DNA from 4 places in the Stenotrophomonas sp. 22DLJC03 genome. Region 3 is predicted to be linked to each of the others. Evidence: predicted binding sites of a transcription regulator. Region 3 holds the regulator's gene; each other region holds the start of a gene.
The links. Region 3 encodes FliA, which starts transcription of late flagellar genes. Its sites were predicted from a motif close to TAAAGTTTNNCNNNCNNNGGCCGATAA; they were not measured.
Positions count from the first base shown of each region.

Region 1: AC13GA_RS04795 (GGDEF domain-containing protein) is a predicted target of FliA. The motif match lies at 1,013-1,039, and genes of this name have one in related genera.
Region 2: AC13GA_RS19805 (GGDEF domain-containing protein) is a predicted target of FliA. The motif match lies at 1,353-1,379, and genes of this name have one in related genera.
Region 4: AC13GA_RS17885 (methyl-accepting chemotaxis protein) is a predicted target of FliA. The motif match lies at 954-980, and genes of this name have one in related genera.

Region 1 is NZ_JBSPUG010000001.1:1,031,401-1,033,600, forward strand. It holds gene AC13GA_RS04795 (GGDEF domain-containing protein) at 1-980, opposite strand, end outside; gene AC13GA_RS04800 (TonB-dependent siderophore receptor) at 1,267-2,200, shown strand, end outside.
Region 2 is NZ_JBSPUG010000009.1:6,295-8,494, reverse strand. It holds gene AC13GA_RS19810 (YchJ family protein) at 1-25, shown strand, start outside; gene AC13GA_RS19805 (GGDEF domain-containing protein) at 29-1,309, opposite strand; gene egtB (ergothioneine biosynthesis protein EgtB) at 1,460-2,200, shown strand, end outside.
Region 3 is NZ_JBSPUG010000007.1:75,033-77,232, reverse strand. It holds gene AC13GA_RS19020 (protein phosphatase CheZ) at 1-21, opposite strand, end outside; gene cheY (chemotaxis response regulator CheY) at 21-413, opposite strand; gene AC13GA_RS19010 (RNA polymerase sigma factor FliA) at 471-1,214, opposite strand; gene AC13GA_RS19005 (MinD/ParA family ATP-binding protein) at 1,211-2,098, opposite strand; gene flhF (flagellar biosynthesis GTPase FlhF) at 2,085-2,200, opposite strand, start outside.
Region 4 is NZ_JBSPUG010000006.1:6,087-8,286, reverse strand. It holds gene AC13GA_RS17890 (L,D-transpeptidase family protein) at 1-774, opposite strand, end outside; gene AC13GA_RS17885 (methyl-accepting chemotaxis protein) at 1,010-2,200, shown strand, end outside.

The DNA of each region.
Region 1 (2,200 bases), on a different contig from region 3:
AACGGCGTACGGTTGCGTGTAGCCAGCTCGATTTCCCGGCGCAGCACGGTCGGCAGGAAGCGGCGGTTGAGCAGGTTGGTCAGCGCGTCGCTGCCGGCATCGAGTTCGCCGATGCGCTCGAACAGCAGGGTCATCAACGTGCGGATCGCGGCCAGGTCCTCGCGGATCGCTGGCAGCACTGTAAGCCGCTGCGCAGGATCATCGGCGGCGGCCCGCTGCAGGCAGCCGTCGATACGCGCCATCAGCTGGTCGACCTGCTGTGTCTCGCTGCTTTCGCCGAAGCTGGGAATGCCCTTGTGGGTGAACCACAGGCCAAACTCGGAAGTGGCCAGGCTGGCGCCGTCGCTGCCCTGCACATGGCCGGCCAGGGCGTAGAGCAGCGCGTTTTCCCAGTCCAGCAGCAGCGCGCGCTGGCGCTCGCGCTCGGTGCTGACGTTCTGCACCAGCGAGAACAGCCGGTACGCAGCATCGGCGCGGGTGGAGCGTTCGCGGGCATGGGTGTAGGCCAGGGTCATGCCTTCCATGGCGATATCCATGATCGCGCTGAGGCAGTCGATGGCGGCGAACGCAGTGTCGCTGTCCGGCGCATCGTCGCGCAGGCGCACGAACAGTTCATGCTTGAGCACGCGTGCGCCACGGGTGACCAGGTCGACCGGAATGCCGACGCGGGCGTGCACGTCGCCGATGATCCGTTGCGAGGCCACCGTGTTGGCGATGCCGCTGGCATCGGTGGTCAGCAGCTGCGCCAGCCAGCGCTGCATGGCCGGCTGCAGGCGCTGCTTGACCTGGTCGTGGGAAAGGAAACGGCGTGCACGGGTGTCCTGCAGCAGCACTTCGTAGAAGCGTTGGGCCAGGGCCGGTGGGGCATCGGCGGCCGCGGCATGCAGCAGCGCGGTGGCGGCAGGGCCGGCCTGCAGCAGGCACTGCTGCCAGGCCTCGGCCAGCGGCTGGCTGGCGTCGTCCAACTGGGGTGGTTCCACGTCGATCTCTGATTGCGTACGGCAAACCACGGGTATCGGCCGTGGCGGCGTGCGGTTGATGGCGGGCTAGCCGACCAGTTTAAGCGCGATGCAGGCTTGCGCGGTGCGCAAAGCACATCGGCACGGCTGCGGCAATGCGTGAACGCATTTGAGAATCACTCGCATTGATGGGAGAATGCGCGCACGGATCGGGCTGTGGCTACCTGCAGCGGCGCTCCGCCTCCCCCTCGTCGTTGCCTCAAGCCCTTTGCCAGAGGCCCCGTTGCCCTGCCAGAAGGTCCAGATCATGTCCCGAGCCGTTGTCCCTTCGCCGCGCCCGCTGGCGCTCGCCGTTGCCGCCCTGCTGGCCGGCAGCGCGCTGACCGCCCACGCTGAAACCGACGCCACCGATATCGACACGGTGCATGTCACCGCTTCGCAGATCGCACGGCAGGCGCTGGGCACCTCGACCATCACCGCCGAGGACATCGCCAAGCGGCCGCCTGCCAACGACATCGCTGAACTGTTGCGGACCATGCCAGGTGTCAACCTGACCGGCAACAGCGCGTCGGGCCAGTACGGCAACAACCGCCAGATCGATCTGCGTGGCATGGGCCCGGAAAACACCCTGATCCTGGTCGACGGCAAGCGCATCGGCGCGCGTGATGCTGTGCGCATGGGCCGCAGCGGTGAGCGCAATACCCGCGGTGATACCAACTGGGTGCCGGCGGAAATGATCGAGCGCATCGAAGTGCTGCGCGGCCCTGCAGCGGCGCGCTATGGCTCCGGTGCTTCCGGTGGCGTGGTCAACATCATCACCAAGCGCCCGACCGGCGATCTGACCGGTGCGGTCGACCTGTATGGCCTGGTGCCCGAGCACAGCGCCGAAGGCGGCAGCGAGCGCGTCGGCCTGCAGCTGAGTGGGCCGATGACCGACACCCTGTCGTTCCGCTTGTACGGCAATCTCAACAAAACCGATGCCGACTCACTGGACCTCAACCGCCAGTACGCCACCAACCCCAACGCAGTGCCGCCAGCCGGCCGCGAGGGCGTCAAGAACCGCGACGTCAACGCGCTGCTGCGCTGGGACGTAACCGCCAACCAGGTGGTCGAGTTCGAAGCCGGCACCAGCCGCCAGGGCAACATCTATGCCGGCGACCGCGCCGTCAGTACCACCGGCACCTCGACACCGATCGATCTGGGGGCTTTGGCCGAGCAGCAGGCCGAGACCAACCGCATGT
Region 2 (2,200 bases), on a different contig from region 3:
CTGGTACTACCTCGACGCGGTCTGAGCCTCAGCCGCCACGCATGGCCAGCACGCGCTGGCCGGCCTGCGCGTGCACCTGGTTGCGGCCCCCGTCCTTGGCCGCGTACAGCGCCTGGTCGGCGGCCTTGACCACCGCCATCGGTCGCCGGTCCACACGACTGTCGGCCAGGCCGATGCTCACCGTCACCTGCACGACCTGGCCGCTGCCACCGCGTCCGCGCTGCTGGCGGCCGGCTTCGTCATCGCGGCTGCGGGTGCTGCGGTCGCGCAGCTGCATGCGGGTGTCCTCGATGCTCTGCCGCAGCGCCTCCACGGCATCCATGCAGGCCGCCGCAGGGCGGTCCAGGAACACCACCGCGAACTCCTCGCCGCCATAGCGGAACGCGCGGCCGCCGTCACCCACCCGCGCCAGCCGCGAGGCTACCAGGCGCAGCACGTCGTCGCCGGTGTCGTGGCCATGGGTATCGTTGAACGTTTTGAAGTGGTCTACGTCCACCATCGCGATGCTGTAGGTGCCGCGTGCCCGTTGCAGGGTCTCGTTGAACGCGCGGCGCCCCGGCAGGCCGGTCAGTTCGTCGCGGAACGCCATGTGGAAGGATTCCTGCAGCATCGCACCCAGCACCAGCAGCAGGGCGGCGCAGCTCAGCGCCGGCAGCAGCACCGGCTGCAGGAACACCCGCGGCAGCATCCACCACAGGCACAGCATCGCAAGCAGCATCGACGTATGCAGCGGGCGCGGGTGCCGCCAGGCCTGCCAGCCCAGCGCAGCGGTGGCCAGCAGGAACAGCAGCGCCGGCAGTTGTGCCAGCGCGTTCCAGTCGGCCGGAATCCAGCTCCAATGGCGGTTCGACAGCAGGTCGTGCATGCCACGCGGTTGTTGTGCCGCCAGCAGGAGGAAGATCAGAAGCGCGGTGCCACTGGCAATACCACGCAGCAACAGGTCGTGGCGTCGGCGCCCGCGCTCCGGCCACAACGCCAGTCCGGCGAACAACAGCGGCAACCAGGTTGAGATGGCGTGGAAGCGAAGCGGCGTCAGTGCGGTGACATGGCCACTGCGCAGGTAGCCAGCGACATCGTGGTGCAGTAGCGCAAATACCACCGCCACCAGCAGTAGCAGGCACAGCGCGCGCATCTGATGGTAGAGCAGGGCCAGCCCCGCGCCGAGGCAGGCCAGCAGCCAGGGCAGGATGCGCTGGGCGGGACTGGCCACGTCTTCAGCACCCAATGCGGTGCACAGCACCACGGCGACCAGCATGGCGGGCAGCACGAACAGGTAATGCGCAGGCTGGCGGAGCGGATGCAGGGGCAAGCAGGAATTCCAGCGCGGTGACGACGCGGCCGCAGCATTGCCGTTAGCGGCGTTCGTGCCTGCATCTTGAATGCGGGTGGCTTACCCATGTGAACAAAGTGACGCCGAACCATGACATCGCACTCACCGTTCTGCGCCGATGCTGCCCGCATGGACAGCGTACCCGCCGCCGTCGCTGCCCCGCAGCACGATCTCACCCACCAGTTCGCCCGCATCCGGGCGCGCAGCCTGCAGCTGGCCGCACCGCTCAGTGCCGAGGACGCCATGCTGCAGAGCATGGCCGACGCCAGCCCGAGCAAGTGGCATCTGGCCCATACCACCTGGTTCTTCGAGCGCTTCGTGTTGGCGGGACTCGCCACCACACCGGCGCATGACCCGGCCTGGGACTATCTGTTCAACAGCTACTACAAGAGCATCGGCCCGGCGCATGCGCGGCCGCAGCGTGGGCTGCTGTCGCGACCCTCGCTGCAGCAGGTGCGCGACTACCGGCAGCAGGTCGATGCGCAGGTACAGGCACGCCTGATGGCAGGCGACCTTGATGAGCAGGCGCTGCAGCACCTGCAGCTGGGACTGCAGCATGAGCAGCAGCATCAGGAGCTGCTGCTCACCGACATCAAGCACGCGTTCTGGTGCAATCCGCTGCAGCCGCCGTATCGCGAAGACCTGCAACCCACCGCAAGCAGCGCCAGCGCTCAGGGTTGGATCGAGTCACCCGAGCGCATCGTCACCGTCGGCGCCGCAGCCTGGCCGCAGCAGGCCGCGTTCGCGTACGACAACGAATCGCCAGCGCACCGCGTGCTGCTGCCCGCCCACGCCCTGGCCGAGCGCCCGCTCAGCAATGCCGAATACCTCGCCTTCGTCGAGGCCGGTGGTTACCGGGAGCCGCGCTGG
Region 3 (2,200 bases):
CCTGTCGACCGTGGTATCCATCAGGCGCTGGCCGCCAGGCGTTCGAAGATCTTGCCGAGCTTCTCTTCCAGGGTCTGCGCGGTGAACGGCTTGATGATGTAGCCGTTCACGCCGCTCTGGGCAGCTTCGATGATCTGCTCGCGCTTGGCTTCGGCCGTCACCATCAGCACCGGCAGTGTCTTCAGCTTGGCATCGGCGCGGATCGCCTTGAGCAGTTCGATGCCGGTCATCACCGGCATGTTCCAGTCGGTGACCACGAAATCGAACGGCTGGCTCTGCAGCAGCGACAGCGCGGCATGCCCGTCCTCGGCTTCGGCGGTATTGGTGAAGCCCAGATCGCCCAGCAGGTTCTTGACGATCCGACGCATGGTCGAGAAGTCGTCGACGATCAGGATGCGCATGTTCTTGTTCAAAGCAGAGTTCCTTTGTTGTTCAGTCCGGGCGGCCGGGGGCAGCCGCCTCGGGCATGTTCATTCTTCCAGGCCGGCGTCCGCCGCCTCGAAAATCTTCAGTCGACCACGCAGGCGCAGCACTGCCTGGCCGTGGATCTGGCAGACCCGCGATTCACTCACGCCAAGCACCGCGCCGATCTCCTTCAGGTTCAGCTCCTGCTCGTAGTAGAGCGACAGCACCAGCTGCTCGCGCTCGGGCAGGTGGCCGATCGCCTTGCCCAGCTCGCGGCCGAACTCGCCGCGCTCCAGCACCTGCTGCGGGGTCGGGCCCCCCTGGGTGACGGTGTCCAGCTCGCCCTGGTCTTCGATGCGCGACTCCAGGCTCAGCACCTGGCCACGTGCGGCGTCTTCCATCAGCCTCAGGTATTCGGGCAGCGGCATTTCCATCGCCGCGGCCACTTCGGTGGCACTGGCGGCGCGGCCGCTGCTCTGCTCCAGGCGACGGATGGTGGCGGCGGCATCACGAGCGCGGCGGTGCACCGAGCGGGGCACCCAGTCGCCACGGCGGATCTCGTCGATCATCGAGCCGCGGATGCGGATCGACGCGTAGGTCTCGAACGAGGCGCCCTGGTCGGCGTCGTAGCTGCGCGAGGCTTCGATCAGGCCCATCATTCCGGCCTGGATCAGGTCGTCGACCTCGACGCTGGCTGGCAGGCGCGCGGCCAGGTGGTGGGCGATGCGCCGCACCAGGTCCGAATGCTGGGCGATGACTTCGTTCGCCGCCGAGCGCTGCACTTCCCTGTACTGGGCTGCGCCTTTCATGCCGTCACCCCACGCTGCTTGAGGATGCGTTCGAGGAAGAATTCGACGCCGCCACGCGGTTCGGTCGGCGCCTGCCAGCGCGCGGTACGGCGCGCGATCTCGGTGATCGCCAGCGCGGCCGGGCTGGACGGATAGGCCTTCACCACCGGCTGCTGGCGCTGCACCGACAGGCGCAGCCAATCGTCCTGCGGAACGCAGCCGAGGTAGTTCAGCGAGACATCGGCGAGGAACTTCTCGCAGACACGGGTCAGCTTTTCGTACAGCACGCGGCCCTCGTTGGGGTCGCGCACCATGTTGGCCACCACCTGGATGCGGTCCACGCCACGCTCGCGCGATAGCACCTTGATCAGTGCGTAGGCGTCGGTGATCGAGGCCGGCTCGTCACAGACCACCACCACGGTGTCCTGTGCGGCCTGGCAGAAGGTCAGTACGCCATCGTTGATGCCGGCGGCGGTGTCCACCACCATGATGTCCAGCTCGCGTTCCAGCTCGGAGAACACGTTGACCAGGCCGACGTGCTCGGCCGGGGCCAGCTCGGCCATGTGGCGGCGGCCGGACGCGGCCGGGACCACCAGCACGCCGTTCGGGCCTTCGACGATGACGTCATCCAGCGAGCAGCGGCCGGCGACCAAGTCGGCCAGGGTAAAGGTGGGGTTCAGTCCCAGGATCACGTCGATGTTGGCCAGGCCGAGGTCGGCGTCCAGCAGCAGCGTGCGCTTGCCCATGCCGGCCAGCGCCACGGCCAGGTTGGCGGACACATTCGTCTTGCCCACGCCGCCCTTGCCGCCAGTGACCGCAATGGTGCGCACAGGGCCGAGCGGCTCGCTGCGGGTGGCCGACAGCGGGAAGGTCTTGGTCAGCTTGGCGTACTCACGCGACGGCATGGTTCAACTCCGGGTTGCAGGGCATATCGGCCGCGCGGCGCAAATCTTCAAGGCGAAGTACGAGATTGGCTGCACTGGCCCGGTGCAGGTCCTCCGGAACGT
Region 4 (2,200 bases), on a different contig from region 3:
CGGCGCCAGTGTCGCCTTCTTTTCACCTTTTCGGGCATCCCAGAACAGCTTCGGGTTGTAGTGGAACGGCGGGTCGCGGTAAACACCCAGGATCTTCCATTCGCCGATCGGCAACGGGTCGTGCTGGCTGCCGGACGACACCGGCACCTGCGCGATCACCTTGCCCTGCGCATCCAGCAGCTGCAGGGTGGAGTCGGATTTATCGACCACGATCTTCGTCGCCTTCGGCAATGCCGCCGGTGCGATGTTTGGCACCTGGATGTGGTTGCCGGCCTTGCTCAGATCCACGCCCGGATTGAGCAGCTTCAACAGCTCAGGGGATGCGTGGAAGCGTTCGCCCAGCGACTCTTCGACGTTGTTGAAGCCCAGCGATTTCAGTTTGGACTGTGCGGCGGGGCCCTTCGGCACCGCCTGGAACGGCCCGGCGACATCCTCGCTGGTCAGCGTGTAGCTGGCCAGGGGGGTGACCGTATCAGCCTGCAGGGCCTTCCAGGTCGCGTCATCCAGTTCACCTGTTACCGTCAGCCCACGCGCCGCCTGGAAACCCGACACTGCGCGCCGCTGGTTGCTGCCCACTTCGCCGTCGATCTGGCCGGGCGAGAAATTCGCGCGATCCAGCAGCACCTGGGCGTGCAGGGCAGATCGTGGTGCGGTGTCCGGTCCTGCCTTCTCGGCAATGGGGGCAGGCAGTCCAGGCGGCGGCGCCTGCGCGAACGCAGGCGATGCCAGGAGCGACAAAGCGAGCAGGGCGGATCGGGACACAAGTAAAGGCATTGGGATCTCCAGAAGATGGCGCCACAACCTTGCCTGCAGCCCGCGCAGAGCCACCGTGAAAGCGATCTGACGCCCGCATGAGCAGCCATGCCCGTAGCAGCCCGGTCCCGGGCGTAGATGCCGCCGGGCCGGAGTCTCACCAAGGTGAACGGTGCCCGACGCCATCGATGAGCGGCGATCAAGATTGCCTGCCGGGCCGCCGATAAGGGCGCATCCCCCCGTTTTGGATACCCCCATGAACTACTTGAGGAACGTCAGGGTTGCCTGGCGTCTTGGGCTGGGCTTTGGCCTGTTGCTGCTGCTGGTTGCCGCTGTGGTGGCCACCGGCGCCACCGCCAGTGTCGTGCAGAAGCGCGCGATGCAGCAGGTGGTCGACGTCAGCGTGGCCAAGGTGCGCCTGTTGTCGCAGATGCTCGATGCCAACAACCAGATGATGGTGGTGCGCCGCGAGATGCTGATCCGCCAAGGTGACGACCGCAGCAGCGACGAGAAGCGCATTGCCGATCTGGTCAAGCGCTACGAGGCCAGCTGGTCCGCCTACCAGGCGCTTCCGGGTGATGCCGAAGGCAAAGCCATTGCAGAAACCATCGCCACCAAGCGAGCCATCGCGCGCCCGCTCAACAAGCAGACCAGCGAGCTGATGGAGCAGGGCGACTATCCGGGCGCCGTGGCGCTGACCCTGGGCCCGGTGCAGGACGCGGCCAACGGCTGGAACAAGGCGTTGTCGGACGGCGTGGACTTCGAGGAAAAGGAAAGCCGCAAGGCTGCTGCCGAAGCGATCCGCCTGGGCGAGCGCAGCCTGTTGCAGCTGCTGGTGTTGGGCGGCGTCGCGCTGCTGGCGGGCATCGCCGCCTCGGTGATGATCGGCCGCAGCCTGACCGGCCCGCTGGCGCGCGCGGTGAATCTGGCCGAGCGGCTGTCCAAGGGCCAGCTGGACCAGGAGTTCCGCCTCGGTGGCCGCGACGAGCTGACCCAGCTGGGCGAGGCCATGGCCAGCGTCCGCCAGAGCGTGCAGGCGGCGATCGGCGCGCAGCTGCAGATGGCCGAACAGCACGAAGCCGGCGCAATCCGTTATCGCATGGATGCCAGTGCCTTCCCCGGCGATTTCGGCCGCATGGTGCAGGCCACCAACAGCCTGGTCGAATCGCACGTGCAGGTGGAACTGCTGATGGCTGAAGTGATGCAGCGTTACGCCATCGGTGACCTCAGCCGCGACCTGCCGGACTACCCGGGCGAAAAGGGCACGTTGACCCGCACCCTGGCGGCGGTGAAGCAGAGCCTGATGGCGATCAACGCGCAGATCGATGAGCTGGCCCGCGCTGCACGCGCCGGTGACTTCACCATGCGCGGCGACGCCGCCGCGTTCCAGTACCAGTTCAAGGCGATGGTCGAGCACCTCAACGGCATGATGGCCAGTTCGCAGGCC